Linked DNA regions of Bosea sp. 685. The protein of the gene in region 1 interacts with the protein of each later gene in a pairwise test. Links are inferred from orthologs where the notes say so. Each region holds a gene or a part of one and is shown on either strand. Other genes may lie near its edges.

What was found.
Region 2: the proteins of grxD (region 1) and RMR04_RS05430 interact in binary tests that used the Escherichia coli proteins (3 or more experiments, as listed by UniProt). The link is inferred for Bosea sp. 685 from one-to-one orthologs.

Annotation. Positions count from the first base shown.
Region 1 is NZ_CP134779.1:461,202-476,803, forward strand. Bases 1-2,917 are described here. They hold grxD (Grx4 family monothiol glutaredoxin), read left to right. Parts: upstream 1-1,249; coding sequence 1,250-1,585; downstream 1,586-2,917. Other genes in these bases: purL (phosphoribosylformylglycinamidine synthase subunit PurL), read left to right, coding at 1-940; RMR04_RS03310 (BolA family protein), read left to right, coding at 952-1,188; RMR04_RS03320 (glutathione S-transferase family protein), read right to left, coding at 1,666-2,307; RMR04_RS03325 (DUF1272 domain-containing protein), read right to left, coding at 2,353-2,601; RMR04_RS03330 (carbamoyltransferase family protein), read right to left, coding at 2,675-2,917. In the rest of the region: more of RMR04_RS03330, read right to left, coding at 2,918-4,405; RMR04_RS03335 (hypothetical protein), read right to left, coding at 4,477-5,481; thiol:disulfide interchange protein TlpA, read right to left, coding at 5,657-6,286; argH (argininosuccinate lyase), read left to right, coding at 6,318-7,709; LPS translocon maturation chaperone LptM, read left to right, coding at 7,908-8,174; lysA (diaminopimelate decarboxylase), read left to right, coding at 8,406-9,695; RMR04_RS03360 (TIGR02302 family protein), read left to right, coding at 9,827-12,508; RMR04_RS03365 (aromatic amino acid exporter YddG), read right to left, coding at 12,762-13,619; RMR04_RS03370 (MFS transporter), read left to right, coding at 13,845-15,065; RMR04_RS03375 (MerR family transcriptional regulator), read right to left, coding at 15,161-15,602. UniProt on the Escherichia coli protein: Monothiol glutaredoxin involved in the biogenesis of iron-sulfur clusters.
Region 2 is NZ_CP134779.1:929,950-945,490, reverse strand. What follows is about bases 4,825-7,680. They hold RMR04_RS05430 (BolA family protein), read left to right. Parts: upstream 4,825-6,044; coding sequence 6,045-6,317; downstream 6,318-7,680. Other genes in these bases: RMR04_RS05420 (MFS transporter), read right to left, coding at 6,720-7,680; RMR04_RS05425 (AbrB/MazE/SpoVT family DNA-binding domain-containing protein), read right to left, coding at 6,407-6,640; RMR04_RS05435 (J domain-containing protein), read right to left, coding at 5,333-5,947; RMR04_RS05440 (methylmalonyl-CoA mutase family protein), read left to right, coding at 4,825-5,191. Outside these bases: RMR04_RS05460 (ComF family protein), read left to right, coding at 1-702; grxC (glutaredoxin 3), read left to right, coding at 809-1,066; RMR04_RS05450 (DUF1178 family protein), read left to right, coding at 1,182-1,667; more of RMR04_RS05440, read left to right, coding at 3,185-4,824; more of RMR04_RS05420, read right to left, coding at 7,681-7,913; RMR04_RS05415 (acetyl-CoA acetyltransferase), read right to left, coding at 7,939-9,108; RMR04_RS05410 (DMT family transporter), read right to left, coding at 9,378-10,283; RMR04_RS05405 (serine hydrolase), read left to right, coding at 10,471-12,084; RMR04_RS05400 (DMT family transporter), read left to right, coding at 12,095-12,997; RMR04_RS05395 (CobW family GTP-binding protein), read left to right, coding at 13,016-14,167; RMR04_RS05390 (GNAT family N-acetyltransferase), read left to right, coding at 14,292-15,434; RMR04_RS05385 (acyl-CoA synthetase), read right to left, coding at 15,403-15,541. UniProt on the Escherichia coli protein: Transcriptional regulator that plays an important role in general stress response. Has many effects on cell morphology, cell growth and cell division. Acts by regulating the transcription of many genes, including dacA (PBP-5), dacC (PBP-6), ampC and mreB.

The DNA.
Region 1 (15,602 bases):
CACGCTGATCCTGGGTAATTCGGTGATCACGCCCGGCGGCGATTCCGGCCTGATCCGCATCGAGGACGGGCCCAAGGGCCTCGCCATGACGGCCGATGTGACGCCGCGCTATTGCGAAGCCGATCCGTTCGAGGGCGGCAAGCAGGCGGTGGCCGAAGCCTGGCGCAACCTCACTGCCGTGGGCGCGACGCCGCTCGCCATCACCGACAACCTGAATTTCGGCAATCCCGAGCGCCCCGAGGTGATGGGCCAGCTCGTCGGTGCTATCCGGGGCATCGGGGCCGCCTGCAAGGCGCTCGATTTCCCGGTCGTTTCCGGCAATGTCTCGCTCTACAACGAGACCAATGGCGTCTCGATCCTGCCGACCCCGACCATCGGCGGCGTCGGCGTGCTGGCGGATGTGACCAAGCATGCGACCGTCGCCTTCAAGGCCGCGGGCGAGACCATCATCCTGGTCGGCGAGACCTCGGGCTGGCTTGGCCAGTCGGCTTATCTCGCCACAATCTGCGGGCGGGAAGAGGGCGCGCCGCCGCCGGTCGATCTCGCGATCGAGCGCAGGAATGGCGATGCCGTGCGGGCGCTGATCACCGCCCAGCGCGTCACTGCCTGCCATGACCTGTCGGATGGCGGCCTTGCCGTCGCGCTGGCCGAGATGGCGATGGCGGGCAGCGTCGGGGCGACGATCGACGCCCTGCCGGATGGCCCTGCCCATGCCGTGCTCTTCGGCGAGGATCAGGCGCGCTATCTTGTCACGGTGCCGGCGGCTTCGGCCGTCGGGGTGCTTGCCGAGCTCAAGGCGGCCGGCGTTTCCGCACTCGCGCTCGGCAAGACCGGCGGGGATGCGCTTGCCCTTCCCGGCGAGGCGGCGATCGCGGTTGCGGCCCTGAAATCCGCGCATGAAACCTGGCTGCCTGCCTATATGGCAGGCCAAGCCGCCTGAGGAGAGCCACGATGGCGATGGATGCGCATGATATCGAGGCGATGATCAAGGCGGCGTTGCCCGACGCCACCGTCGAGATCAAGGATCTCGCTGGTGACGGCGACCATTACGCGGCGACCGTGACCTCGTCGGCCTTTGCCGGCAAGAGCCGGGTGCAGCAGCACCAGATGGTCTATGCCGCGCTCAAGGGAAACATGGGCGGCGTGCTGCACGCCCTTGCGCTGACGACTTCGCTTCCCCAGAATTAGAGCAAGACCATTCCAGCAGTCCTTGCCAGCGGGCCTTGAACCCGCCTCAGGAGATCAGATCATGAGCGACGTCAACGCCCGCATCGATGCCGAAGTGAAGTCCAACGATGTCGTGGTCTTCATGAAGGGCACGCCGCAATTCCCGATGTGCGGCTTTTCCGGCCAGGTCGCGCAGATCCTCGGCTATCTCGGGGTGCCCTATAAGGGCGTCAACGTGCTTGAGGACCAGGAAATCCGCGAAGGCATCAAGGCCTATTCGAACTGGCCGACGATCCCGCAGCTCTACGTCAAGGGCGAGTTCATCGGCGGCTGCGACATCACCCGCGAGATGTTCCAGGCCGGCGAACTCCAGACGCTCTTCGAGGAGAAGGGCATCACGGTCAAGCAGGCGAGCTGAGGGCTCGTTCTCGGCCCACCAAGGCCCGCCTCTCGCCTGCGCGCGGCAGGCTACTGGCGCTCTCCAAGCCGCAGGGCCCTTCAGGCTGGCGGCGCAGTTGCATGCATGGCGGGCCTTTGGTTCATTCCCGCCCACCAGGCCTTGATCGCTGGCTCATCAGCGAGCAACTGGTCGGCTTCCGGCGCCAGCGTGAAATAAGCGAACATCGGCGCGGCATGCAGATCGGCCGATGTGAGCACGGCGCCGGCGAGGCAGGGGCCGCCATCCATCAGATCGCCGATGGCGCGCAGGCAGAGCCGGGCTTTCGGCAGTGCCGCCTGGATGCGTGCCTCGTCGGGCGAACGGCCCTTCCTCGGATTGGACACGCGCTCCACATAGATATCCCAGACCAGAGTGCGGTAGGCGTATGAGTCGAGGATGCTGATCACCTGATTGACCCTGGCCCGCTCGCGCGGAGCGGAGGGCTGCAGGGCCGGTCCCGGAAACGCCTCATCGACATAGCGCTCGATCGCTCCCGCCTCGTACAGCTTGAAGCCGTCATGCTCGAAGGCGGGTATGCGGCCGAAAGGTTGCCTCTCGAGCAAGGCAGCCGGCGGCCCGGTTTCGGCAAAGACATCGATCGGCTCCAGCCGATACGGCACACCCTTTTCTTCGAGCGCCAACCGGACTGCCCGGACATAAACACTGTAGGGCGCGCCATAGAGGACGGGTGCGGACGTCATTGCGCGCTCCTTGCCCGATCGATCATCCCCATATGCAGGTGCCGTTCAAGCCGCCGCGCATTCCGGATGCGGCTTCCTCACGCGCTCCTGCGAGGCCGGATATGTCTCCAGCTTGCTTGCTGGCCTGACCGGCCGGCGCACCAGTTCGCCGCCGCAATTCGGGCAGGCGCCCTGGAAGCGCGTATCGGCACAGTCCGCGCAGAAGGTGCATTCGAAGGTGCAGATCATCGCGTCGCGCGCGTTAGGCGCCAGGTCGCGGTCGCAGCATTCGCAGTTCGGGCGCAGTTGTAGCATGGCTATCTCCTTCTTGCGCGGAGAATGCGGCCAGTCGCGGCTGTCTGCCAACGCTTCTTGCTGATGGGTTGGATCACTTCACCAGAAGCCAGTCCTCTACCACCAGCGCGTCGAGGCCGCTCGTATAGAACATCAGGATCGCGTCCTCCGCCGTGTGCAGGATCGGCTTGCCCATGATGTTGAAGGAGGTGTTCAGCACCACCGGCACGCCGGTCAGCGCATGGAAGGCCTGGATCAGCGCGTGATAGCGCGGATTGCGCTCCACCGTGACGCTCTGGAGCCGGCCGGTCGCATCCTCGTGGACCACGGCCGGCACGCGAGCGCGCACAGCCCGCTTCCAAACCAATGTGCGCTCCATATAGGGCGCGTCCTGGTAGTTCTCGAACCAGTCCGGCCCGTGCTCGGCCAGGATCGAGGGCGCGAAGGGGCGGAAGGCTTCGCGATATTTCACCTTGGCGTTGAGCAGGTCCTTGGCGTTGGCAGGGCGCGGATCGGCCAGGATCGAACGGTTGCCGAGCGAGCGCGGGCCGAACTCGGCCTTGCCCTGGACCCAGCCGATCAGCTTGCCCTCGGCTAGCAATTGCGCGGTGAGGGGGGCGACCTCGTTGGGGTCAAGCTTTCTCAGGCGCGGCTCCCAGGCCGCCATGCGCTCCAGCGGCTCGGTCGAGACGGTCGAGCCGAGATAGGGCGATTGCGGGCCCTCAGGCGCGCGCCAGTCCGGATTGGCCTGCGCATGGGCGAGCCAGGCCGCACCGATCGCGTTGCCGTCATCGGCCGGCGCGGATGGGACATGGACGCGGGCGAAGCCGTGGCGTCCGACGATCTTGCCGTTGAAGGAGGAGTTCAGCGCGCAGCCGCCGGCGAGCACGAGATTCTCTGCCGGTACCAGCGCGGCGGTTTCGGAGAGCAGCGCCTCCATCATCTCGGCGAAGACGTCCTGGCCGCAGCGGGCGAGATCGGCCCAGCCCTGATCGAGCGCATCGGTCGGGCGCAGCGCCAGGATCTCGGCGCTGACCTCGCGCACCGTCGCGGCATCCGCGAAGGAGAGCTTGTGGCCATCGACCCGGTAGAGCCGGCGCAGCAGCGCCATCAGCGCGGCGTCGGCTCTGCCATAGGGCGCGAGCCCCATGATCTTCCATTCCTCGCCCTTGGCCTGGTCGAAGCCGGCAAGGTCGGTGACGAGGCCGAAATAGAAGCCGATCGACTCACGTCCGCGATGGCGCTTCACCTCGGTGATCTTGCCGTCCGCGAGTGCGAATATTGCCGAAGCCCCGGTCTCGCCCATGCCGTCGACGATCAGGCAGGCAGCGTCGGTGAAGGGCGAGGACCAGCAGGCATAGGCGGCGTGGCTGAGATGGTGGTCGTAGCGCGTCAGGCCGGTGACATTGGCCTTGCCGAAAGCGCGGTCGAGCCCGAGCAGCGTGCCGAGGCCCGCGCGCTGCTGGCCCAGATGCAGCGAGGCGATCAGCGCGCGCTCGGTGCGCTCGGGCACCAGCGAGCGGTTGAGTTCGGGCGAGAGCTTGAGCAGGGCGTCGAGCGAGAAGGAGCCGGCGCGGCTCATTTGGTCGAGGAAGCCGGTGAAATCCTCGCTCCAGCTCGTGGCGATCCGGACCTCGGCGTCCGCGGGGACATAGCGCTTGAGCAGCCCTTCCATGCGCTGCACGGAATCCGGCTCGCAATTGGGAGCGCGCTTATATTGCAGATAGCGCTCGGTCGCCTCGGCGAAGACGACCTCGCCATCGGGGCCGATGATGGCGAGGGCAGGGTCGTGGAAGGTGGTGGCGAGGCCGATAGTGTAGGTCATGGCCGGCAGCGTATGGCGCAGCTGCAAGCGGGAGGCAATCGATGCAAGCGGTCCACGCTACCGCTGCCGGCCTATTGTCCGGCCGCGAAGGCCACGCTGCCGGCAATCGCCGCGATCGTCGGCTGCAGCTTTTCGAAGCTGGCGTCGTCGGCTGAGGCGATCATGCGGAGGAAGCGGCCCTTGGGGTCGAACGCCATATACTGCACGAACCGTTTGGTGGTCCCATTGGCATGGTCGAATGTGCCTGACAGCAACAACCCGTCGGTGCCGGCGAAGCGGGTGCGCTCGCGGGCCGTGATCTTGGCTGTCCGGTAATCGCGCGTCTGTCTCAGCGTAGCTTCCGCCGTCGCTTCGAGCGTGCTCGCTGCCGTCGGGGCGGAGAGCTGGTAGGCGACGATCAGCAGCGGCTGTTTGCCGGCGGGATCGGTATTGAGTTCGCCGGCCGTCATCAGCACGCCGGAGCCGGCGATCGTATCGACGACCCGGAACGGTTCGGCCGGTGTGAGGGTGAAGGGGAGGACGGCGAGCCTTTCCGCCAGCGTCGGCTCCTTGCCGAGCGAGACCGACGACATCAGGGCCAGGATCGTGGCATGCCCGAGCTTCGCGGCCTGCGGAGCCTGGACCGTGACCATCACGGTCTTCTCCCCCTTGAACAGGCCGATCCATTTGTCGAGGCGAGCGCCGCCGGCGGTCTGCGTTCCGCTGATCACCGGCGCCTTGTCGCCGCCCGCGGTGGCCACTTCGTCGATGCTGGCGATGGCGATATTCTGCTTGGCGAAGTTGGTCTTGGCCGTCGCCATGTCGGAGAACAGCGGAACGAGCTGGGGGTGGGCGACTGCCGGCATTTCCATGATCAGGACGCTTGCCTGCGTGGCCTGGTTTGCAAGGCCCGCGAAGCCGGTCGCCGGGACGAAGCCTTTTGGCGCGACGAGCGAGACGCTGGTGCCGGCGATGGCCTGTCGATCTTGAGCGAGGGCGTTCGGGCAAGCTCCGAAGCCGACAGCAAATGCCACGAACAGCGCGGCAACGTAGCGCTGAGCGCTATGGTTGAAATAGTTTTTGTTAGAATTCAGCAATTTTATCCTCCACCAGTCATCGATGAGCGCGCGCTCCCGCAGATGAACTGCAGTCGTGATTAGCCTTGGATTATGATCGGTCGATCACAACTCGAACAGCAAGGCAAGCGGATGCCTGCCTTGCCGTCTGCGGATAAGCGAACCGGCTGCGCTATCCGTGTCGAAGCCGCTTTATTCAGCGCCCCATGGCAGCGGCGATCAGCGCCTTGGCATCGGCGCTCGCCCACTCCGCCGGCCCCTGGATCATGCCGAGTTCGCACCCTTGCGGATCGACCAGCAGGCTCACCGGCATGCCTTCGATCTTCCGCGCAGCGCGCAGGTCCTGGAAGACCTTGGCCTGGGCGTCGGCGTAATAGGGCAGGCGCGTGACCTTGTTCTCGGCGAGCCAGGATTTCGGCTTGTCGAGATTGCGCGTGTCGATGTTGATCGCGACCACCGCGAAATCAGGCCCACCAAATGCGCCCTGCAGGGCGTCGAGCGCCGGCATCTCCTTGAGGCAGGGCGCGCACCAGGTCGCCCAGAGATTGACGAGCACGGTCTTGCCCCTGAAGGCCGCGAGCGTCGTCGGCTGACCGTCGGGGCCTTCGAAGGCGAGATCGGGTGCCGGCTGCGGGCTCGTCCGAACCTCGACGGCGGCGACCTCGCCCTGCGCCAAAGGCTGCATCTTCGCCGCCCGCGCCGCTGCTGCGCCGCAAGAAGCGGAATTGCCGGCACGGCCCTGGCCGGAGTAGAAGGCCGCCATGCCCGCGAGGCCGAGCGCCGCCACGACCCCGAGGGCCAGACCTATCTTCGTTCCAGACGTCATCATACGTCCTTTGAAATCAGGAAAGACCGCCGTGAGCAATCGCATGTGGGGTGGGCGTTTCGCCACGGGTCCCGACGCCATCATGGAGGAGATCAACGCCTCCATCGATTTCGACAAGCGCCTGTGGCGGCAGGATATCCGAGGCTCGCTCGCGCATGCGGCGATGCTGGGCGAGACCGGCATCCTGACCAAGGACGATGTGGCCGCCATCAGCGCCGGACTCAAGAGCGTCGAGGGCGAGATCGAGGCGGGGAGCTTCACGTTCTCGCGCGCGCTTGAGGACGTCCATATGAATGTCGAGTCGAGCCTGAAGGACAGGATCGGCGCCGCGGCTGGCCGTCTGCACACAGCGCGCTCGCGCAACGACCAGGTCGCGACCGATATGCGGCTCTGGGTCCGCGACACGCTCGACGCCATCGACGAGCAGATGGCCGATCTCCAGCTCGCCTTGGCCGAGAAGGCCGATCTCCATTCCGGCGCGGTGATGCCGGGCTTCACCCATCTGCAATCGGCTCAGCCGGTCACTTTCGGCCATCACCTGCTGGCCTATGTCGAGATGCTGTCGCGCGATCGCGGCCGCGTCCGCGATGCGCGTCAGCGCCTCAACGAGTGCCCGCTGGGGGCTGCGGCGCTTGCGGGCACCTCCTTCCCGATCGACCGCCATATGACCGCGAAGGCGCTCGACTTCGACCGCCCGACGGCGAATTCGCTCGATTCGGTCTCGGATCGCGATTTCGTGCTCGAGACTTTGTCGGCAGCCTCGATCTGCGCCATGCATCTCTCGCGGCTCGCCGAGGAGATCGTGCTTTGGGCGACGCCGCAATTCGGCTTCGTCAAGCTCTCCGACAAGTTCTCGACCGGCTCCTCGATCATGCCGCAAAAGCGCAATCCCGATGCCGCCGAGCTGGTTCGCGGCAAGGCGGGCCGGGTTTTCGGTGCGCTGCAAGCCATGCTGACGATGATGAAGGGCCTGCCGCTGACCTATTCCAAGGACATGCAGGAGGACAAGGAAGGGACCTTCGACGCCCTCCAGACGCTCTCGCTCTGCCTTGCCGCCATGGCCGGCATGGTGCGCGACATGGAACCGGACCTGAAGGTGATGAAGAAGGCGGCCGGGCTAGGCTACGCCACCGCGACCGACCTCGCCGACTGGCTCGTTCGCGTGCTCAAGATGCCGTTCCGCGACGCACATCACGTCACCGGCCGGCTCGTCGGCATCGCTTCAGCCAAGGGCGTCGGGTTGGAAAAACTGACGCTCGCCGAGATGCAGGAGGCCGAGCCCAAGATCACGGAGGCGGTCTTCGCCGTGCTTGGCGTGACGCAGTCGGTGAAAAGCCGCGTCAGCTATGGCGGTACGGCTCCGGTCAATGTCCGCCGGCAGGCGAAGTCCTGGCTCAGGCGGCTTGCGAAGGAGCGCGGCTGACGAAATCGTCAGGCTCGGGCTTGGCCTTGGCTTCTCCGCCAGGTGGCCTGGCCTGCGCGGAGCCTCTCCCTGGGCCGGCCAAAAAGGCCGGACCCGAGGGTTGCGCCCGAGAATGAGGTTGCAGCGCCTTCAAAAGCTCGCAACAGGTTGCTCCATTCGCTACAGTCTCCACCACGCTTCGTCCGAGGGTTTCCTTTCGTGCCGCATTCCAGCCTGAAATTGGGCCGCGCCATCGTTCTGGCCGGCTTGCTCGGACTTGCCTTGACCGCCTGCGGCCGCAGGGGGCCGTTGGAGGCGCCGCCGAAGGCGACGAGCGCACTCGACTTGCCCGACCGCGACATCGGTGGGGATGAGCAGCAGCAAGCCGAGGTCCAGGCCGGTGGCGCGCCATTCGGCAAGCCGCCGAAAGCGGACCGGAACTTCACGATTCCGGAAAAGAGCTTCGCGCTCGATCCGATTCTCTAGAGCCGGATGATGTCAGACGGCATCACGAAGTGATCCCGTCCGAGATCTGAATCCGTCTCTCATCAAAGAGTTAGAGCAGGATCGACGCGAAGAACCGGTTCCCACTTTTTCGCATCCTGCTCTAAAACGAAGCTTTTGAAACGCGAGCCCTCGCGCTTCGAGATGCTATTCCGGCCGGAATAGCTCCTTGGCGAGGGCCATCGGCATTCTCGAACAGGCACTGAGCGCCCCATGCATCATTTCAACTATCGCGACGGCTCGCTTTTCGCCGAGGATGTCGATCTCAGGCAGATCGCGGCCGAGGTCGGCACGCCGGTCTATGTCTATTCCTCCGCCACGATCGAGCGGCATTACCGCCTGTTCGCGGCCGCCGTTAAGGCGAATGCTCCGGCCGGAGTGGCCCATGTCTTCTATGCGTTGAAGGCCAACGGCAATCTCGGCGTGCTGAAGACGCTGGCCGCGCTCGGGGCCGGGGTCGATACGGTATCAGAGGGCGAGGTCCGCAAGGCGCTCGCCGCCGGCTTCCCGCCCGAGAAGATCGTCTTCTCCGGCGTCGGCAAGAGCGAGAGCGAACTGCGCTTCGCGGTTGGGGCCGGAATCTATCAGGTCAATATCGAGACCGAGGGCGAGCTCGATCTGCTTTCGCGCGTCGCGGCCTCGCTCGGCAGGCGTCAGGAGGCGGTGTTTAGGGTCAATCCCGATATCGGCGCCGGCGGCCATGCCAAGATCACCACGGGCTCGTCCGAGAACAAGTTCGGCGTCTCCTTCGAGGAGGTCGGCAGGCTTTATGCCCGCGCCGCCAATATACCAGGCGTCAGGATGATGGGGCTCGCGCTCCATATCGGCAGCCAGATCCGCGAGACCGATTCATTCGAGGCGGCCTATATCAAGATGGCGACGCTGGTCGGAAGCCTGCGCAGTGAGGGCCACCGCGTCGAGCGGCTCGATCTTGGCGGCGGGCTCGGCATCCCTTACGAGATTCCGAAGGATTTCGACTACGGTCCCGATCTGATCGAAGCCTATGCCGCCATGGTCGGACGGGTCACCAAGGGGCTCGATGTCGAGCTCGGCTTCGAGCCGGGCCGCCTGATCGTCGGCAATGCCGGCATCCTGCTGACGCGGGTCTTGTATCTCAATCCGCGTCCGACCAAGCAGTTCCTGGTGGTCGACGCCGCGATGAACGACCTGATGCGGCCGGCGATGTACGAGGCCTATCACGAGATCTGGCCGGTGTCCGAGCCGGCTGCGGATGCAAGCCGCATCGCTTATGACGTGGTCGGACCGGTCTGCGAATCAGGTGACACCTTCACGACCGGGCGCGTCCTGGCCGCGCAGAAGCCCGACGATTTGATCGCCTTCATGACCGCCGGCGCCTATGGCGCCAGCATGGCCTCGACCTACAACCAGCGCCTGCTCGTTCCGGAAGTGTTGGTGAAAGGCGGGCAATTCGCGGTGACCCGGCCGCGCCAGAGCTATGAGGAGCTTCTCGGCACGGATCGTGCACCGCCCTGGCTGGCCTGAGCCCGTCGATCACGATGCGCTGAGGCCCCTGTGGGCGGCGCGCCTTCGCTCTGGCCTTGCCACATTCACGTGTTAGCGTGTGTCGAGTGGCGAAGGTTCAGGATGGTGCGCAGGCAGCTCGGAGCGACGGCATGAATGAGGCTGAGCGCCGCAAGGCGTCTGATCCGATCGAGGGCATCCGGCAGCGGCTCGGCCGGCTCACGACCGCCTCACGGCTTTCGCTCGGTTGGGAGCGGGCCTGGCCGCGGCTTTGGCTGGCGGTCGGCATCATCCTCGCCTTCCTGGCGCTCTCATGGTTTGGCCTGTGGACGCTGCTGCCCTGGCAGGGCCGCGCGCTCGGCGTCATCCTGTTCCTTGCGGGTCTGGCGGCGAGCCTGTGGCATGTCGCGACGATGCCGCTGCCGACCCGGCGCGACGGGCTTTCGCGGCTCGACCATTCGCTCGAGGGCGGCCATCGCCCGGCCTCCTCGCTGGAGGATAGCCTTGCCGTCGGCTCGGGCGACCCGGTCTCGCAGGCGTTGTGGAAGCTACATGTCGAGCGCCAGAGCCGGCAGGTCGCCGGGCTCAAGCTCGCGGCCCCGCATCCGCTCATGGCCGGGCGCGACCGCCTTGCCTTGCGCGCCGTCCCGCTGCTCGCGGCGATCACCGCCTTCTTCGTCGCCGGCCACGAGGCTGGGCCGCGCCTCAATGCTGCCTTCGACTGGCGCGGGTCGGCCTCGGCCGCGCCCGCCACCCGCATCGACGCCTGGATCGATCCGCCGGCCTATACGCGCCTGCCGCCGATCCTGATCGACTTCGCCAAGCTGGCGAGCCCCAATTTCAGCGCGCCCGAGAAATCCGTCGTCGTCGTCCGCATCGCCGGCAAGTCGGGCATGGATGTCGCGACCACGGGCCGGCTCGACGCGCTGCCCGCGGCCGACGCCAAGGAGGCGAAGCCGGCGGCGGGGAACGCTCCTGCTGTGCTGGAGAAGCGCTATACGTTGGCCGGCAACGGCACGCTGCGGCTCACCGGCAGCGGCGCCCCCAATACGACGCTGCATCTCAATGCCGTACCCGACCAGCCGCCGGAGATCAGCTTCATCGAGCCGCCCAAGCCGATCACGGGCGCGCAGAGCGGCGGGCTCGGGCTGAGCTACCGCGCCAAGGATGATTACGGCGTCGCCTCGGTCGAGGTTCTGGTCTCGCGGCCCGGCCCACCCTCGGTCGGGCGTTCGCTGGTCGAGCCGCCCAAGCAGTCGCTCAGCACACCCTCTTCGCCGACCGGCGAGGAGGAGATGAAGAGCACGGTCGATTTCTCGGCTCATCCCTGGGCTGGCGCCAAGGTCAGGATGACGCTGGTCGCGCGCGATGATGCCGGCCAGGAGGGGCGCAGCGAGCCGGTCGAGGTCACGCTGCCGCAACGCACCTTCACCAAGCCGCTCGCCAAGTCCCTGGTCGAACAGCGCCGCAAGCTGGTCATGGATATCGAGACCCGGAGCAAGGTCCAGCTCGCCATGGACGCGCTGCTGATCGAGCCCGAGCTGTTCCTGAAGGAGACCGGCGTCTATCTCGGCATGCGGATGATCGCCGAGCGGCTGCGCCGTTCGGCCAGCGACGACCAATTGCGCGACGTCGCCGACCTGATGTGGGCGATGGCGCTGCAGCTCGAGGATGGCGACCTGTCCGACGCTGAGCGCGCCTTGCGGGCGGCGCAGGAAAACCTCCAGCAGGCGCTCGAGCGCGGCGCCTCCGAGGAGGAGATCAAGAAGCTCACCGAGGAGATGCGGCGGGCGATGGACCGCTTCATGCGCCAGCTCGCCGAGCAGATGCAGCGCCAGCAGCAGAATGGCGATCAGAAATCGGCGCAGCTGCCGGAGAATTTCCGCTCTGTGACGCCGCGCGACCTGCAGAACATGCTCAACCGTATCGAGGAACTCTCGAAGCGCGGCGACATGGCCGAGGCGCAGCGCCTGATGGAAGAGCTCAACCAGATGCTCAACAATCTCCAGATGGCGCGCCCCGGCCAGCAGGACCAGCGCCAGCGCGAGATGAACCAGGCGCTGGGCGAGCTCGACAAGATGACGCGCGAGCAGCAGGGACTGCGCGACGAGACCTATCAGCAGGAGCAGCAGCGCCAGAACCGGACCCAGCGCGGGCAGCGCCCTGGCCAGCAGCAGGCGCGCCCCGGTCAGGGACAACGCCAGCAAGGACAACAGGGCCAGCGCGGGCAGCGTGGCCAGCAGCCTGGCCAACAACCCGGCGACCAGGGCGAAGGCGAAGAGGGACAGGACGGCGAGGGCCAGCAGGGGCAGGGACAAGGCCAGAGCCTGTCCGAGCGCCAGCAGGCCCTGCGCGAGCGTCTGCAGGAATTGCAGCGGCGCATGCAAGGCATGGGCGCCCCCAGCCAGAGCGAGCTCGGCGAGGCCGAAGACGCGATGCGCGAGGCCGAGGGCCAGCTCGGCCAGGGCCAGGGCGAAGGCGCGCTCGACTCGCAAGGGCGTGCCCTGGAAGCCCTGCGCAAGGGCGGCCAGAACCTCGCCCAGCAGATGCAGGGCCAGCCCGGCGAGGGTGACGGCACCGAGGGCGCCTTCGGCGAGCCCGATGGCCGTCCGGCCGGACGCCCTTCGGCGCAGCAGCGCGGCCGCGAGGATCCGCTGGGCCGGCCGCAGCGCCAGCGCGACTGGGCCGATGGTCGTGTCCGCGTACCCGGCGCCGATGAGAGCGCGACACAGCGCGCGCGCCGCATCCTGGACGAGTTGAGGCGGCGTCTCGGCGACCCGTCGCGGCCGAGCGAGGAACTCGATTATCTGGAGCGCCTGCTCAGGCGGAATTGAGCTCTTCCGGAATCGTGAAGCGCGGGGAACCCCTCTCCTGCATCGAAGTCGGGTCTACCCGACTTCGACACTCTGAGTGCTGAACTCGGGCAGGCCCGAGTTCAGTGAGAGGGGCAGGGTTGATGTGTAGGCCCCTGAACCAGCGCAGTGTCGATCTCACGGCAAAGCAACGGTGAGGTCGAGATCAAGCGTCAAACGGCCTACCCCTCACCCTGCCCTCTCCCTCCCGGAGGGGGTTCCCCGTGCGCTTCTCTCAAGTGGGGCGCCGTCCCCAGCTTGCCACCAGCGCCCCGACCACGATCAGCAGGCAGGACGCCGCCAAGAGCCAGCTTGCGGGTGCATAACCGGCGATCACCAGAATGATCGTCGAGAGCACCGGGGCGGCGTAGGAGGCGACGCCGAGCAGGGCGACATCGCCCTTCTTCATGCCGATGTCCCAGACGACGAAGGCAAGCCCGATCGCGCCGAGGCCGAGCCCGAGCACGCCGCCCCATTCGACTGATGTCAGCGACCACAGGGTCGTCTCGAAGGCGAAATGGCAGGCGAAGGCGGGGATCGCGCAACCGAGCATGGTGATGCTGAGACTCTCGGAGGGCACGGTGCTGAAGCGGCGCGAGACCACGGAATAGCTTGCCCAAACGAAAGCGCCGAGCGCCGCCAGTCCATGGCCGAGCGAGATGCCGCCGCCGGTGCCGAGGCCGCCCGAGATCAGCAAAGCGGTCGCTGCGAGCCCGATCAGTGCGCCGATGAGGTGGCGCGGCTTCAAGCGGCCGCCCGGCAGCAGGGCTGCAAACAGCACGATCAGCAGCGGCCAGAGATAATGGATCAGATTGGCCTCGGCCGCCGGCGCGGTTTTCATCGCGGCATAATAGAGCGCCGTGTCGCCGAAGGGTCCGTAGAGTCCGAGTGCGAAGGAGGCCGGAGTCGGCATGACGCGGCGCAGCGTCCCGCGCGCTGCGGCGATCGAAAGGATCAGCAGCCCGCCGATGACGAAGGTCATGCCGACAAGCTGGAACGGCGGCACCCGGCCGGACATGGCGGCGAACAGCGCCAGCGTCGACCAGAGCAGGATGGCGATGAAGCCGATGAAGGTGGCGCTGCGGGAGGTCATGGTTCGGCGGGACTTGGCTGGGCAGGACTTGGCTGCGGATCGAAGGAATCTTGCGCCCGCGATATCAGTTTCGGCGGCAAATGCCGATGGGGCGGCAAATGCTGATGGGGGCTTGCCGAAGACGGCTTTTTTGCACCGCAGCACGGCCTGGGCGCGATAGGCGCCATGCTCTGAGCGCCGCGCCGGAATGTTGACCGCGCCCCCGCGTGGGATCATGCGTCAGTCATGGCCACGATCCCGATGCCCACTGCTGCTGCGCGGCGCCCGTTGCTTCCGGTGCTGCTGGCGCTGAGCCTGGCCCATCTGCTGAACGACCTCGTGCAGTCGATGATCCCGGCGCTGTATCCGCTGATCAAGGAAGCCTACCGGCTCGACTTCCTCCAGGTCGGCTTCATCACGCTGGCCTTCCAGGTGACGTCGTCGCTGCTGCAGCCGCTGCTCGGCTACGTCACCGACCGCAAGCCCTGGCCCTATGCGATGGTCGCCGGCATGTGCGGAACGCTGGCCGGGCTGCTGCTGCTCTCCCATGCGCACAGCTATGCGGTCGTGCTGGTCGGGGCTGCGCTGATCGGGTTGGGGTCCGCCGTGTTCCACCCCGAGGCGACGCGCATGGCGCGCCATGCGGCGGCTGGCCGGCAGGGGCTGGCGCAGGGCGTGTTCCAGGTCGGCGGCCATGTCGGCTACGCAACCGGCCCGCTGCTGGCCGCGGCCATCGTGGTGCCGCGCGGGCAGGAAAGCCTGTCCTGGTTCTCCGGGGTGGTACTTGTCGCCATGCTGGTGATGGGCTGGCTTGGCGCGCGCTATTCGGCGCTGCGCCGCGACCAGAAATCCTCCAAGGACCATGTCGAGGAGAGCGCCAGCCACGGCCTGCCGAAGGCGAAGGTCATCCTGGCGATGACGATGCTGATCGTGCTGCTGATGTCGAAGAACGGCTACACCTCGGCTTTCAGCTCCTATTACACCTTCTACCTGATCGAGCGCTTCGGCATCGAGATCCAGCTCTCGCAGATCATGCTGTTCCTCTATCTCGTCGTCGGCGCGCTCGGTGTGATCGTCGGCGGCATGATCGGCGACAGGATCGGCCGCTACCGTGTGATCTGGCTCTCGATCCTGGGCTCGCTGCCCTTCGCGCTGATCCTGCCCTATGCCGATCTGTTCTGGACCGGCGCGCTCAGCGTCGTCATCAGCTTCATCATGGCGAGCGCCTTCTCGGCGATCCTGATCTATGCGATCGACCTCGTGCCGCACCGCATCGGCCTCGTCGGCGGGCTGTTCTACGGCCTCTCCTTCGGTCTGGGCGGCATCGCTGCGGCGGGGATCGGCGCGCTCGCCGACCAGATCGGCATCGTCAGGGTGTTCGGGCTCTGCGCCTGGTTGCCGGCTGTCGGGCTGCTCGCCATGTTCCTGCCGCGGGCCCGGCCGGCGGTTGCATCATCGTCGTCTTGATGGGGCAATTCACGGGCCCGGAGCGCGGCGGCGCGCCGGCACGGATGTCGCCGAGAGGCTGATCAACGCGCCGATGAGATGGCAAGGCACGGGCATCACGCCACCTGCGGCCGCCAGGCGATGACGCCCTCCGTCCGCGCCCGCACCTCGGGCGAGGCCAGGCAGGTCGCGACGGCCTCATAGCCCGGTGCACCGGGATAGGGGGCGACACGGCTCGGTGGGCTGTGATTGGCGGGGCAGAGGATGATCGCCTCGTCGGGGCCAATGGCAGCGAGATCCAGGATCGCGCAGGAGCGCGTGAGCAGGAAGAGCGGCCTCCCGCTTGAGCCACGGCGGCGCAGATGGGCGATCACGGCCTCCTGCGTGGCCTGGTCCAGTCCCTGCTCGACCATGTCGACGACCAGGATGGCCGGGCCTTCGGCTTCCAGCCCGGCGAGCAGGGCGATGAGCGCGTCCGAGAGGACGGCGCCATCCTCGGCGAGCCAGGTCAGGGCCTGGTCGACACGCGCCTCGAGAGTGGGCTCGGCCTTTAGCCGG
Region 2 (15,541 bases), 480 kb from region 1 along the record:
CTCGGCATCGTCTATCCGCCGAGCTGCATCGCCTGCCATGCCGCGACCGGGGAGGCGCAGGCCCTCTGCCCCACCTGCTGGGCCGGCATCGGCTTCATCGAGCGCCCCTTCTGCGAGCGGCTCGGCACGCCTTTCGCGGTCGATCTCGGCGCAGGCCTGCTCTCGCCGGCTGCGATCGCCGACCCGCCAGCCTTCCGCAAGGCACGCGCGGTCTGCCGTTTCGACGGTGCCGCGCGCGAACTGGTGCACAGGCTGAAATATGACGACCGGCTCGAACTGGCGCTGACACTGGGCCGGATGATGACGCAGGCCGGGCGCGAATTGCTTGGGGAGGCCGAGATGATCGTGCCGGTGCCGCTGCATCGCACCCGGCTCTGGAGCCGGCGCTTCAACCAGGCGGCAGCGCTGGCCGATGTCGTCGCCAGGCAGAGCCGCGTCCCGCTCGCGCCGAGCCTGCTGGCGCGGGTCAAGCGCACGCGACAGCAGGTCGGGCTGACGCGGGCGCAGCGCACAGATAATCTGCAGGGCGCGTTCAAGGTTCCTCTCGCCGCGCGGCCGCGGATCGCGGGGCGGCGCATCCTGCTGATCGACGATGTGCTGACCACGGGCTCGACCGTCAACGCCTCGGCACGTGCGCTGCTGCGCGCGGGCGCGGCCCAGGTCGACGTGCTGACCTTCGCCCGGGTGGTGACGGATGCGTGAGCTGTAGCTCTTTGATTTCGCATCGGCTTCTTCCGAAGAACCGGACTCCCCTTTTCGGGCCGATGCACTAAATAAAGCGCAGCGCATTATCCACGAAGGTCACTCCATGCCGCCCGTCACGATCTACACCACCTCCTGGTGCCCCTATTGCCAGTCGGCAAAGGCGCTGCTGAGCAAGAAGGGCGTCGCCTTCGAGGAAATCGATGTCGACGGCAAGCCGGAGCTGCGCCAGGCGATGACGGCCAAGGCGCGCGGGCGCACCTCGGTGCCGCAGATCTTCATCGGCACCACCCATGTCGGCGGTTCCGACGATCTGCACGCGCTCGACTCGCGCGGAGAGCTCGACAAGCTGCTCGCGGCGTGAGGCGCAAGCTGGGCCACTTGGCGGGAAAGCCACTTGCCAAGAGAGGCCGCTTGCAAAGGGCTCGTAAGGGCTTACGTGCTGGGGATGGAATTCAGCACCGGTCCCTCGCACTGACATGATCCGTTACGCCCTCATCTGCGACAACGCCCACGACTTCGAAAGCTGGTTCTCGACCTCGGCGAGCTTCGAGGACCAGGCGCAGCGCGGGCTTGTGTCCTGCCCGGTCTGCGACAGCCCGAAGGTCGAGCGCGCGATCATGGCGCCAAATGTCGCGCGGACCGATCGTGCGTCGCAGATTCGCGCGGATGGAACCGACGTTGCAGCCGCCACGACGGAGCCCCCCGCCGCGCCGGCTCCGGTCGCCCTGATGGGCGAGAAGGAGATCGCCTTCCGGGAGATGCTTGTGGCCCTGCACAAGCATGTCGCCGAGAACGCCGAGAATGTCGGCAAGCGCTTCGCCGAGGAGGCGATCAAGATCCATCACGGCGAGAGCGACGGCCGCGCCATCTATGGCGAGGCGACACCCGACGACGCCAGGATGCTGCATGAAGAGGGCGTCGAGTTCATGCCCCTGCCTCGCCTGCCCCGCGCGGGGAATTGAAGCGCGCGACAAGCCCACAACGGCGATCGGCTTTGGTCAAAAAGCGCTCCGGAGGCCGGTCGGTTGTCAGGGGGGCCACGCCGTTATCCAGAACTCGGCCCGCGATCGGTTTCCGGTGAAGCGGCAGCCATGGCAGCCGGCTCGGCGCTTCTCACTGGCAGGAATGTCTCGCCTTTCCAACGCGGCATACACGGCAGAGCGGACGAAATCCCGCCGCTCCGAGCTTCAGTATTTTCGTTTGATAATAATATCTTAGCGAAATTATCGTCGGAAGAAAGCGCCGCCGGAACTCCCTTTCCTGCCTCTGCCCTTCCTTTCCGGATTAACTTTCTGTTAAGGGTTATGGGTTTCCTTGCCCGCGATCCCGCTGCGCCGCATACGGCAATTCAGGATCCCGAACCCAGGAGTTACCGCATGAAGCGGATCGCAATTGCTGCACATGGTCTCCGCTCCCACGGAGTTGCCCGCCGCGGCAGTAGATCGATCCCGCTTCTGATTTCGCTGCTGGCTCCGGCTCTGGGCGCCTGCAGCCTCTCGCCCGTCGAGACGGCTGCGGTCACCGCGCCGGCGACGAAGGAGCCGGCTGCCGCGCGCAAGCGCGCCGTCGCCCTGGCGAAGGCCGATCCTCGCGAAAAGGACTGCCTGGTCCGGGCCATGTATTTCGAATCGAACCGGTCGAGCGAATCGGGCCTGCTCGGCGTCGGCACGGTCGTGATGAACCGGATCGAATCGCCGCGATACCCTGAGACGATCTGCGGCGTGGTCGGGGCTCCGCGCCAGTTCGCCTCCGGCGTCCTGACGCGCCCGATGACGGAGAAGACCCTGCCGAAGATCGAGGCCATCGCCGAGGACATCCTCAACGGCCGCCGCAACGAGACGATCGGATCGGCCAAGCATTTCCACACAGCCGGGCTGCGCTTCGGCTACACCAACATGCACTACATGACGGTCGCCGGCGGCAACGCCTTCTACGTGAAGGGCGAGCGGCCCGAGCGGCGGCGCATCGAGGAGCCGGCATTCCAGGTGGCGGAAGCCTCCGCGCCGGCGCCTGTTGCAACGGCCACGCCCGTCGCTTCCACCTCCTTCGCATCCGCGCCGCTGGCCTTCGCACCCAAGACGCCTGCGTTCGAGGCGCCCGCGCCCAAGACGCTCGCGCTCGATACCCCCGCGGTGATGCTGGTCAAGAATGTGCGGCTGCCGCCGGACCGGCCGCTCGATCTCGATCTGCCCAAGCTCAAGCGCGCTTTCGTCGCTCCTCCCAAGGTCGACCGGCGCCTGGCGGCGCTTCTGCCGTCATCCTCCGAGATCAAAAGCAGTCTTTCGCCGCGATAAGCGCTCGGCCTCTGGCCGGCGCGGATTTTGGGCAGGACACCGGGAGGCAGCGCGTTTCCATGAAAACCGGACGCGCCCGCGCCAAATTTTCGTCCGCCTAACGTCGAGGGGGACATCGCCGCGGCTCTGGCGCTATCTTCGCCGCAGTGCAACATTCAGATTGCTCTGCAATACGGGGAAACGCCATGACCGCGACGAAGCCCGACGGCCAGCAGACGGCGCAGCGCGACAAGCCCACGCCACGCGACAAACCTTGGATCTTCCGCACCTATGCGGGCCATTCCGACGCCTCGGAATCCAACAGGCTCTACCGCAACAACCTCGCCAAGGGGCAGACCGGCCTCTCCGTCGCCTTCGACCTGCCGACGCAGACCGGCTACGATCCCGACCATGTGCTGGCGCGCGGCGAGGTCGGCAAGGTCGGCGTGCCGATCAGCCATCTCGGCGATATGCGGGCGTTGTTCGCCGATATCCCGCTCGCGCAGATGAACACCTCGATGACGATCAACGCGACGGCGGCCTGGCTGCTCTCGCTCTATATCGCGGTGGCCGATGAGCAGGGCGCGGCCCGTAACGCCTTGCAGGGCACGACCCAGAACGATCTCGTCAAGGAATACCTCTCGCGCGGCACCTATGTCTTCCCGCCGCGCCCCTCGATGGCGCTCACCACCGACATCGTCGTGTTCACGGCCCGAGAATTGCCGAAATGGAACCCGACCAATGTCTGCTCCTACCATCTGCAGGAGGCCGGCGCCTCGCCGGTGCAGGAACTCTCCTTCGCGCTGGCGACCGCGATCGCGCTGCTGGATTCGATCCGCGCCCGGCCGGAGGTCTCGGCCGAGGAGTTCCCCGAGGTCGTCGGGCGCATCTCGTTCTTCGTCAATGCCGGCATGCGCTTCGTCACCGAGCTCTGCAAGATGCGGGCTTTCGTCGAGCTCTGGGACGAGATCACGCTTGGCCGCTATGGCGTCGCGGATGAGGCGATGCGCCGCTTCCGCTATGGCGTGCAGGTCAATTCGCTGGGCCTGACCGAGCCCCAGCCCGAAAACAACGTCTACCGCATCCTGATCGAGATGCTGGCCGTGACGCTTTCCAAGAAGGCGCGCGCCCGGGCCGTTCAGCTCCCGGCCTGGAACGAGGCGCTGGGATTGCCGCGCCCCTTCGACCAGCAATGGTCGCTGCGCATGCAGCAGGTGCTGGCTTATGAGACCGACCTGCTCGAATTCGGCGACATCTTCGACGGCTCAACCGTGATCGACGCCAAGGTCGCCGATCTCAAGGCGGCAGCGCTCGAGGAGCTGGCGAAGATCGACGACATGGGCGGCGCGCTGGCGGCGATCGAAACCGGCTATATGAAGCAAGCGCTGGTCGAGAACGGCGCCCGCCGGATCGAGGCGATCGAGCGCGGCGAGCAGATCGTCATCGGCGTCAACAAATTCACCAATAGCGAGCCCTCCCCGCTCTCGGCCGGCGAAGGCAATGTCGTGACCGTGCCGGATTCGGTCGAGTTGGAGGCGGTCGGCCGGCTCAAGGCCTGGCGCTCGGCCCGCGACGCCAAGGCTGCGGAAGCCGCGCTGGCGGAACTGGCCTCCGCGGCGAAGGAAACGCGCAATGTCATGCCGGCCTCGATCGCCTGCGCCAAGGCCGGCGTCACCACCGGCGAATGGGCCCAGACCCTGCGCGAGATCTTTGGCGAGTACCGCGCCCCGACAGGCGTGGACACGACCAAGCTCGGCGACGATGCAGGCCTCGCCACGGTCAAGGCAGCGGTCGCCCGCGCCACCGAAAAGCTCGGCCGCCCGCCGCGCTTCCTTGTCGGCAAGCCGGGGCTCGACGGCCATTCCAACGGTGCCGAGCAGATCTCCGTGCGCGCCCGCGACGCCGGCATGGCGGTGAGCTATGGCGGCATCCGCCAGACGCCCGAGGAGATCGTGGCGCAGGCCCAGGAGACCGACGCCGACATCATCGGCCTGTCGATCCTCTCGGGCTCGCATCTGCCGCTGGTGCGTGACGTCACGGCGCGCCTGCGCGTCGCGGGCATGACCACCCCCGTCGTGGTCGGCGGCATCATCCCGCCCGATGACGAGAACGCCCTGCGCAATATGGGGGTGGCCGCGGTCTACACGCCGAAGGATTTCGCGCTCGACGGCATTATTGCCGATGTCGCGGGGCTGGCGGCGAAGGGGCGGTAGCTCCTGTCATCTCGCACGCGCTGCAGCATGCAATGCTGCTGCGCAGATGCGGGACCGTTTTCAGGACAGGGCGCCTTCTCGTCGCGCGGTCCCGTGTCTGCGCCGCGTCACTTCGTGCCGCAGCGCGCACGGGATGACACCCTAAACCATCCCTACCGTCTTCAATTGCTGATAGGCCTTCAGGATCTCCTGAAGCGTGCCTTCCCGCGAGCGGTCGCCGCCATTGGCGTCGGGGTGGAAGCGCTTCACCAGTTCCTTGTAGCGCGCCTTGATCGCGGCGGAATCGGCCGTGATGTCAAGGTTGAGAGCCTCGAGCGCCTTCCTGGCAACGACGCCGACGCGCGGTTCCGGATTGGCCGCCTCCTGGGCGCGCCGGGAGCCGAAGATGTTGAAGCCGTCCTGCACATCGGCCTCACCGCCACCCGCCACGCGCCCGCGCTGCGCCATCCGCGCCGCCTTGGAGTTGACGCCGAGCTTCCATGTCGGCCGATGGCCGATCTCCTCCTGCTTGGCGTAGGCGGCCAGCGCCTCGTCATCCATGCCGGCGAAATAATTATAGGTCGCGTTGTAGGCCTTCACATGCTCCATGCAGAACAGGAAGAACTTACCCTCGCGGCCACGCCCCTGGGGCGCGCGGAATTCGCCCACCCGGGAACAGCCGGCATGGTCGCAGCGGTGCGCATCGGATTCCTCGACCGCTTCCGCCTCGGAAGGGCCAATCCTGATACGGTCGAAAAGGCGTGAGTTGAAGTTCATGCTCGAACGGTTATGAGACGCGCAATCGGAACCGGCAAGTGCGGCGCAACATGCACCAGCCAATCCCCCCTATGACGACCGGAAGAATGTCGCGATCATGACCGCAATGGCTGAACGGATTACCAAGAAGCTGGAAAGCGCCTTGTCGCCGCAGCGCTTGAAGGTGATCGATGAATCGCACCAGCATCAGGGCCATGGTGGTTGGCGCGAAGGTGGCGAGACGCATTTCAGGGTTGATATCGTATCAGAAGCCTTTTCCGGCAAGAGCCGATTGGAGCGTCACCGCATGGTCAACGCCGCATTGGCGCAGGAATTGGCGGATGGCGTGCATGCGTTGGCGATCGTGGCGCGCGGTCCCGGCGAGGCGTGACACCGCCCTCTGGCCGCGCTTTCAGGGCGTGATCAGCCTGACCGATGGAAAATAACTTCGATAACGCTTTAGCTCGACAAGTGTTGCCGTCACAACTCGCCGCGCGTCATGGCCATGATTTCGTCCGTGCTCAGGCCCGGTCCGGCGCTGCCGCGCCATTTGTCGATCAGGCTCTCGCTCGCCGCGTGCGCCACCTTGAGCAGCACGACCCTGCCATCGGCCTCCATCCGGAAATCGACAGCGCTGCCCGGAACGATGCCGAGCCGATCGCGCACCGGCTTCGGGATCGTGACCTGGCCCTTGCTTGTGACAGTCGTTGCCATGGCAGCCTCTGTATTACCAACCATCAGGAAGGTAATACCTCACCATCTCCCACACAAACCCACGCCCGCTTGGAAGCTCTCAGCTCTCCGCCCGCTCCGGGGTGAACGCGTAGACCACGGCAGCCCCGAGCAGCAGCGCTGCAAACCCCCAATGCAGGTTGGCGAAGGTCGTGGCCGCGTCAAAGCCTGAGGCGCGCTGCGTCGCGATGAACCAGCCCGAGCCGGACTGGAGCAGAGCCGCGCCCGAGATGAACAGGAAGTTCACCGCCGTCATGCCGCGCCCGAGCAGATGGGCAGGCAAAAAGATGCGCGCATGCGCCATCAGGACCGCATAGGTGAAGCCGACAGCCCCGATCGCCGAGAACAGCACGACGGCCAGCGCAGCCGAGGAGGCTCCTATCAGCGCCAGCAAGGCGAAGGCGACCGCCGTCGCGACCGTGCCCCAGAGCACCAGCGGCTTGACCCGCCCGACCGCCTTTTCGAGCCCGCCATAGAGGAAGGCGCCGCCGACCATCGCAAGCGCCATCGCGGTCGCGGCATTGCCGGCGGTGATGGCGTCGAAACCATGGACGTCGCCCATGAAGGGAGCGATCCACAAGCCCCGTGCCGTCGCCACGATGGCGTAGCCGATCAGGGTGATCGGTGCGAGCAACCAGAGCGGCCGCAATCGCAGGATACTGGCAAGCCCCTCGACCAGGCCCTCAGCCTTGCCGGACGCGCTTTCGGCCCGTGGCGGATCGCGCAGCAGCATAGCGGCCAGCAGCGTCGCTATCAGGAAGCAGGCCGCCACCGCCAGCATCGCCGTCCGCCAGCCATAATGCGCCGAAGCGACCGCCAGCGGCCCCGCCGCGAGGATATTGCCGAGCGAGCCGAGGCCGATCAGCACCGAAGTCAGGAAGGCGAAGCGCGCCGGCTCCGCCGTTCGTGCGAACAGGAACAGCGAAGCCATGAAGATCGGCGCGCAACCGATGCCGATCAGCGCCATGGCGAACGTCCCCGCCAGGGCATTGCTCGCCATGGCGAAGAGAAAGGCGCCGACCGAGCCGACCGCCATCGCGACCGAGACGGTTCGCCGCGGCCCAAGCCGGTCGAGCGCCCAGCCGATCGGAAATTGCGAGACCGCGAAGGCGATGAACCAGGCCGCACCGAGAAAGCCGAGTTCACGCGGCCCTATCCCTAAGTCCGCCATCACCGGATTGGCGATGACGCTCAGGAACGACCGGTAGAAGATCGAGAGGAAATAGGCCGGCAGCAGCGCGAAGAAGACGGTCACGGGACGAACCGACGCATCGGCTGCCTCACTTGATCCGCTCGAGCACCGAGACGTAGTTGGCGACCGCCGCACCGCCCATGTTGAAGATGCCGCCTAGCTTGGCGTCATGCACCTGCATGCCCTCCGGCGCCTCGCCGACGAGCTGCATCGCGCTCAGCACATGCATCGAGACGCCGGTCGCGCCGATCGGATGGCCCTTGGCCTTGAGACCGCCGGAGACATTGACCGGCAGCTTGCCGTCCTTCTGGGTCCAGCCTTCCTTGATGGCGCGCGCGCCGTCGCCTTCCCGGGTCAGGCCCATCGCCTCATATTCGATGAGTTCGGCGATGGTGAAGCAGTCATGCGTCTCGACGAAGGAGAGATCGTCGAGCGTGACGCCAGCCTGCGCCAGCGCCTGCTTCCAGGCCACGGTGCAGCCTTCGAACTTCAGGATGTCGCGCCGCGACAGCGGCAGGAAGTCCTGGACATGGGCCATGCCGCGGAAACCGACGGCGCGGCGCATGCCCATCGCGGTCTCCGTATCGGCCAGCACGATGGCTGCCGCGCCGTCAGAGACCAGCGAGCAATCCGTGCGCTTCAACGGACCGGCGACGTAAGGGTTCTTCTCGCTCTCCTCGCGACAGAAAGCGTAGCCCAAATCCTTGCGCATCTGCGCATAGGGGTTCTCGACGCCGTTCTTGTGGTTCTTGGCGGCGATCATCGCCAGCGCGTCCGACTGGTCGCCATGGCGCTGGAAATAGGCGGCCGCGATCTGGCCGAAGACGCCGGCGAAGCCGCCGGTCGTCTCGCCCTCCTCCTTGAGATAGGAGGCCTTCAACAGAAACTTGCCGATATCGGCGGAGGGCGTCTTGGTCATCTGCTCGACACCGACGACGAGCACGATCTTGGCGTCGCCGGCCCTGATCGCGCGGGCGCCCTGATGCACGGCGGCGGAACCGGTGGCGCAGGCGTTCTCGACGCGGGTGGTCGGCTTGAAGCGCAGCGCCGGATCGGCCTGCAGCACGAGCGAAGCGGTGAAATCCTGCGCGGAGAAGCCGGCATTGTAGTGCCCGAGCACGATCTCATCGACCTGGTCGGCCGTGATCCCGGCATCGACCAGCGCATCAATGGCGACCCGCACGATCAGGCTTTCAATGGTCTCGGCATCCTGCTTGCCGAACGGCGTATGGGCCCAGCCGACGATCGCAGCGCTCATGACATTCTCCCTAAAAACCAGCTTTTCAGTCTAATTGCGCTTCGCAAGCGCACCCTGCAAGCCGGCAGAAGCGCATTTCTACCGTGCACGGAAAGAGGGGCCACGATGCGGACCTCGAGACGGGTTTTCGAGCGAAGTGGACACCGGTTCGCGTGAAGAAAACACGTCAAAACAAAGAGCTGGAGCTGTTGAACGATCCAATTGGATCGGAAACCGCTCCAGAAACGGGTTTTATCGTCTCATTGCCGATTAAAATCGGAACGAAGCCCTTAGGAAATCGCCAGCAACAACAGCGCCCCGACGCCGAGAACGATCAGCGCCATTCCCATGAGCTCGCGGCGGCTCGTGCCTTCCGCGAAGATGCGGCGCGAGGCGATCTGCGCCAGCGGCACTTCGATCAGCGCAAGCGTGCGAACATTCGCGGCGCTGGTCAGCGAGAAGCCGAGGAACCAGCATTGCGAGGCGGCAGCGCCCAGAAAGCCCGCCGAGAGCGAACGGCGCCAGTTGCGCAGGCTCATGACCAGGGCCGGGCGGTTCGCGACCAGCATGTAGAGCGTCAGCAGCACGGTCTGGAGCGTCAGGCCAAGCGCCAGGATCGTCGTGGCGCGGATGAAGAAGCCGCCCTCCGGCAAGGCCTGGATCGCGCCACGAAAGCCGATCGCCGACAGCGCGAAGAAGGCTCCCGAGCCGATGCCGAGCACAGCCGGGCGCATGCCGGCAGCCGTCAGTTTCTGGCCGGGCTTCCAGGACACGACGATGACGCCGATCGTCGCGACGATGATCGCTGAGAACTTCCCCCAGCCAAGCGGATCGCCCAGCAGCAGCGCCCCGAAGATCGCCACCTGCACCGGCTCGGTCTTGGTGTAGGCGGTGGTTACGGCGAAGGAATGCGTGCGCATCGCTGCCAGCATCAGCGCGGTCGCGGCGATCTGCGCCAGCGCGCCGCCGAGCGCGAAGGCAAGCACCTTGCCGTCGATCGCCGGCGGCAGCCGGGCCGTGACGAGGCAGACCAAAACCAGGAACAGCAGCGCGAAGGGCAGGCCGAACAGGAAGCGCACCTGCGTTGCGCCGACGACGCCGATGATGTCGGTCAGCGAGCGCTGCGTCAGGTTGCGCGCGGTCTGCAGGAGAGAGGCCGCGATCGTCGCGGGAATCCAGAGAAGGGCGAGGCTCACGCGGCTTAATCCATCACAAGGGCAGAGGCCTTTTGGACCCCTGGCCGCGACTAGGCAAATCGCTCCGCTCCGGGTAGGTATGCGTCTGCGGGCGGACAAAAAACTCCGCCGTCTCGAAAATGCCGCACGCGTCGCGTTGAACCCGCCAGTCTCCGTCTCCGCGTCCCCACAGGTTCAAGACCGCACGATGATCTCATCCCGCCTTGCCGCCGTCCTCGCCTTTGGCCTTGTTCTCACTGGCCCCGCAGCGGCTGGCACCAGCCTCGTGATCGACGCATCGAGCGGCGCGGTTCTCTCCGCCGAGAATCCGAGCCAGGCCTGGCACCCGGCTTCGACGACTAAGATGATGACGACCTATCTCGCCCTGAAGGCCGTGCGTGATCGGCGGCTCGGCCTGGAGACCGCGATCCCGGTCTCGAAGCTTGCGGCCAGCCAGCCGCGCGTCAAAGTCTATATCAAGGCCGGGCAGGAGATCACGCTCGACAACGCCTTGCGCATCATGCTGGTCAAATCGGCCAACGACATCGCTTATGTCGTCGCCGAGGGCGTCGGCGGCAATGTCGAGACCTTTGTCGGCATGATGAATGCGGAAGCTGCGCGGCTGGGCATGCGCGACACCCATTTCGTCAATCCCAATGGCTGGCACAGCCCCGACCAGCAGGTCAGCGCGCGCGATCTCGCCATCCTCGCCATGGCGCTGATGCGCGAATTCCCGGATTACGCCGACTACTGGAACACCGCCTCGGTCCAGCTCGGCAAGCAGGTGCTGAACAACACCAACGGGCTCGTCGGCCGCTATTCCGGCATCAACGGCATGAAGACCGGCTTCGTCTGCGCCTCGGGCTTCAATGTGGTCGCAACCGCGACGCGCGGCGGCCGCACCTTGATCGCGGTTGTGCTGGGCGCGCTCTCGGGCGCCGAGCGCACCGTGAAGGCCGCGCAGCTGCTGGATGAAGGCTTCGGCAAATGGGGCGGGCTCGGCTACGACGTCGCCTCCCTTCCCGCCAGCGGAACCCGCGCGCCCAATATCTGCGACGATGTCCGCCGCAAGGGCGGCGGAGCGGCTCTGGCCGATGATGTCGACGTTTCCGGGCCGATCTCCGCCCTGACGACGGCAGGCGGGGTCGGCGGCAACGCCGATGGCGCCGGCGACCGCTTCCTGGCCATGAGCCCGCAGCCGCGCGCAACCGGCGCCATGGCGTCGCGGGCACCGTCAGGCCGCATCGTACTGGGCCCGCGCGCCGAGACCACGCCCGTTCCCGTCGCCTTCGGCCGCACGGCGGGTTCTGCCTCCGCCCCGCTCGCAGCCAATGCCACGGGCCGGCCCGACAGCCAGTTCGCGCGCGGCGCGGCACCCGTGATCGCGCCCGACAAGCCTGTCGCAGCCAGCCTGTTCGGCGGCGGCACGCCGGGCCTGTTCAGCGACACGCGGCCCCGCACGGCCTCCAGCAATGGCGGCATCCCGGGAGCGACCACCGCCTTCGCGCCGACGGGTGGCGCAGCACAACCGCCGGCCGACGCCTTCCAGGCCGGACCTCTCAAGCTCCAGGGCGCCGTGCAGCCGGGCAAGGCGACGGCCTCGAGCCTGCGCCCCGGTGCAGCTGCCGGCATCAGGGCGGCGGGCCGCCCGCCGGCCAAGCCCCTGCTCGCCAAACCCAAAAGCGACAGCAAGACCGACCCCAAGAGCGAGGCGGAAAAGGCCAAGCCCGGCCCAACCGCAGCCAAACTCCAGCCCGCCAAGCCGCCGGCGAAGACCAAGGCTACGCCTGCACCCAAGCCCAAGCCGAACGACGACGCCTGAGCAGGATGTCTTGACCGCCGATCGCGACCGCGCCGCCAGGCAGCACGGGTTCCTCTTCGCCCTCGGCTCGGCGGCCGCATACGGTACCAATATCGTCAGCGCCCAGATCGCCGGGCAAGCCGGCCTGAGCGGGCCGCTGCTGGTGTTCTACCGCGTCTTCCTGATGTTGGCGCTCGCCAGCCTGGCCGCCCTGCTCTGGCGCGCCTCGCTCGCCGTGCCGCGCGGCGAGCGCCGGGCGCTGGCCCTGTTCGGCTTCGCCAGCGCCGGGGTCGGCTGCGCCTATCTCTCGTCGGTCGCCTTCGTCCCGGTCAGCGTCGCTGCCGTCGTTTTCTACACTTTCCCGATCCTGATCATCCTGGCCGAGCCCCTGCTCACCTCGGCCCGCTTCAGCCCGGACCGGCTGGCGGTGGCCTTGCTCGCCTTTGCCGGGGTCGCGCTGGTGGTCGGGCCGGACCTGCACGGCCTCGACCCGCGCGGGCTCGCCCTGGCTCTGGCGGCAAGCGTGCTCGCCGCGACACAGTTCTTCGCTGCCAACGCCAGCCCCGCCACCCCGCTGCTACCCAGGCTGTTCTGGTCACATCTGATGATTCTGCCGATCGCCGCTGGCATCCTCACCATCACGGGCGGCTTCCTTTCGCCCGGCGCGCTGGCGCTCGCGCCCGCCGCGGTCGCGGTGACGATCGGCGGCTACCTGATCGGCTTCCTGCTCCAGGTCCTGGCGCTGATGCGCGTCGCTCCCGGAAATGCCGGCCTCGCCTTTTGCGCCGAGCCAGTCTTCGCAGTCGCGGTCGCTGCCCTCATGCTCGGCGAGCGTCTCGGCACCCTGCAATATGCCGGCGGCACCCTTGTCGTGGCCGCGATCATGGCTAATGTAATACTAGAACAAAAGCGACGCCCCTTGGCGCCTGCCTGAAGCCAGAAGCCCAGACGCATGACCGGCCCCGACACCAGACCCACGCCAATCGCGCTGACCCTGCTGACCGGCTTCCTCGGGGCGGGCAAGACGACGCTGCTGAACCGCCTGCTCAAGGACGAGGCGCTCTCCGAGACCGTCGTCATCGTCAATGAATTCGGCGAGGTCGGCCTCGACCACCTGATGATCGAGGGCGTCGAGGAGAACATGATCCTGCTCGCCTCCGGCTGCCTCTGCTGCACGATCCGCGACGATCTCATCGGCACGCTGGAGGATCTGCTGCGCCGCCGGGACAATGGCCGGATCGCGCCGTTCCAGCGCGTGGTGATCGAGACGACAGGCCTCGCCGACCCCGCGCCGATCCTGAACGTGCTGATCAACCACCCCTATCTCGCCATGCGCTTCAAGCTCGACGGCGTGGTGACGCTGGTCGACGCCGTCAACGGCATGGCGACGCTCGACGCCCATGAGGAAGCGGTGAAGCAGGTCGTCGCGGCCGACCGCCTCATCCTGACCAAGGCCGACCTCGCCCCCGACGAGGCCGAACTCGCGCCTCTGCGCGACAGGCTGGCCGCACTCAACCCGGGCATCACCCTGCTGAAGCCGGATGCAGCGGCGAAGGCGCTCGTCGGCTCCGGCCTCTACGATCTCGCCGAGCGCCCGCAGATGCTACGGCAATGGCTTGCCGATGAGGCCCTGGGCGAGGCCGATCACCATCATGGCCAGGACCATGCTCATGTCGGCCATGCTCATGACGACCATCACGGACACGGCCATCACCATCATCACGGGCATGACCATCACGATGTGAACCGGCATGACGCCAGCATCCGCGCCTTCGCGCTCACAGCCGATGCGCCGATCGCGCAGGCGACCTTCGATCTGTTCTGGACCCTGCTGCGCTCGACGCATGGCCCAAAGCTGCTGCGCTTGAAGGGGCTGGTGAACCTCGCCGAGCATCCCGGGCAGCCCATGCTGGTCCATGCCGTCCAGCAGATCCTGCACCCGCCGCTCATGCTCGAGGCCTGGCCGGATGCCGACCATCGCTCCCGGCTCGTGCTCATTGTCAAAGATATCGACCCAAGCGTGGTGGAGCGGCTCTGGGCCGCCTTTCTCGGGCAGACAAGTCACACCAGGGCTTCCACCCCCGGCCGCAACGTCACGGCCTGAGACGGGAGCCTTACGGCCCCGTTCTTGAAATCCTCACCGCCAGGGATCGCTCCCGACGTCGCGCCGTGCCGTTCCGGTACAAGCCCGCGCCGGAACGATCCAGCACAGCGGCGGGCAGGATCGGATGAACCAGATCATCGCTTTGAAGGGCGTCTCCCCGGACAGCTCCACAGCCTATGCCGCACCGGGCCGGACCCCGGACGCGGCCATCACGACCGAGATCCGCCTGCTCTCCGCCTGCGGCGAGATCAGGCAGGCCTGGACGGAGCTCGCCGCGCGGGCGCTCGAGCCCAATCTGTTCTTCGAGCCGGATTTCGCGCTCGCGGCAGCCCAACACCTCATCGCCTTCCGCGACGTCGCGGTGCTGCTCGCCTGGCAGGCACCAACTGGTTCCTCGCAGCGACGCCTTCTCGGCCTGATCCCCTGCTTTCCACGCAACCGGCTCTTCGTGCCCGACGAATTGATCGGCTTCTCCGATCCGCGCATCTTCAATGGCGCGCCATTGCTCGACGCCGCACAGGCGCAAGCGGTCCTCGCAGCCGTGCTGAGCCTGCGCCAGGGCTGGGTGCTGGAGGGGCGCGGGCTCGTTCTGCGCCAGATCGACATGGCAGGCCCCCTGATCGCACCGATCCGGCGCGCGGCCGAAACGCTCAGGTTGAGCACGACCTTGAGCCCTGCGAACCTGCCGATTCCGCGGCGACATGGCGTACCGACGCCCAATGATATCGAGGCGATGCAGCACGCTTTGGCGCGGCGCGGCAAACTCGAACTGGTCGAAGCCACATCGCGCATAGAACTGCGCGACGCGGTCGAGATCCTGCTGGCAATGGAGGCTTCCGGCCCGAAAGGCCGCGCCGGCAAGGCGGTTTTGCAAGACACCCGCGAGGTCGGCTTCCTGCGCGCGATGACGCGGGCGCTTGCCCGCTCCAGGCAGTGCCGCGTCGCCTTGCTGACGCTGGACGGACGGCCGATCGCCGGTGCGCTGGTCATCGGGCGGGCGAAGGACGGTTGGCTCTACATGGCCGCGCGCGACGAGAGCGAAGCGCCCTTCTTTCCCGGGCAAGTCCTGTTCGCACTGATGCGGCAAGCGGCGCCGGACCGGACGATCCTGCAGCCGAAGCCGCCAACCAGCGGAGCGGACGCCGTTAGTTTCGGCGAAGTGCGGCTTTCGCCTCGGACCACAGGCAAGCCACGCGATCTCGCCGGCCGGGCGCGCGCGGCGCTGCGGCGCGGCCTCAGGCTTCCGCCCGCAAGAGCCGCCGGATGATCTTGCCGGTGGTGGTGAGCGGCAACTCGTCGCGAAACGCGATCTCGCGCGGATATTCATGCGCGGAAAGCCGCTTGCGCACGAAGGCCTGAAGCTCGGCGGCGAGC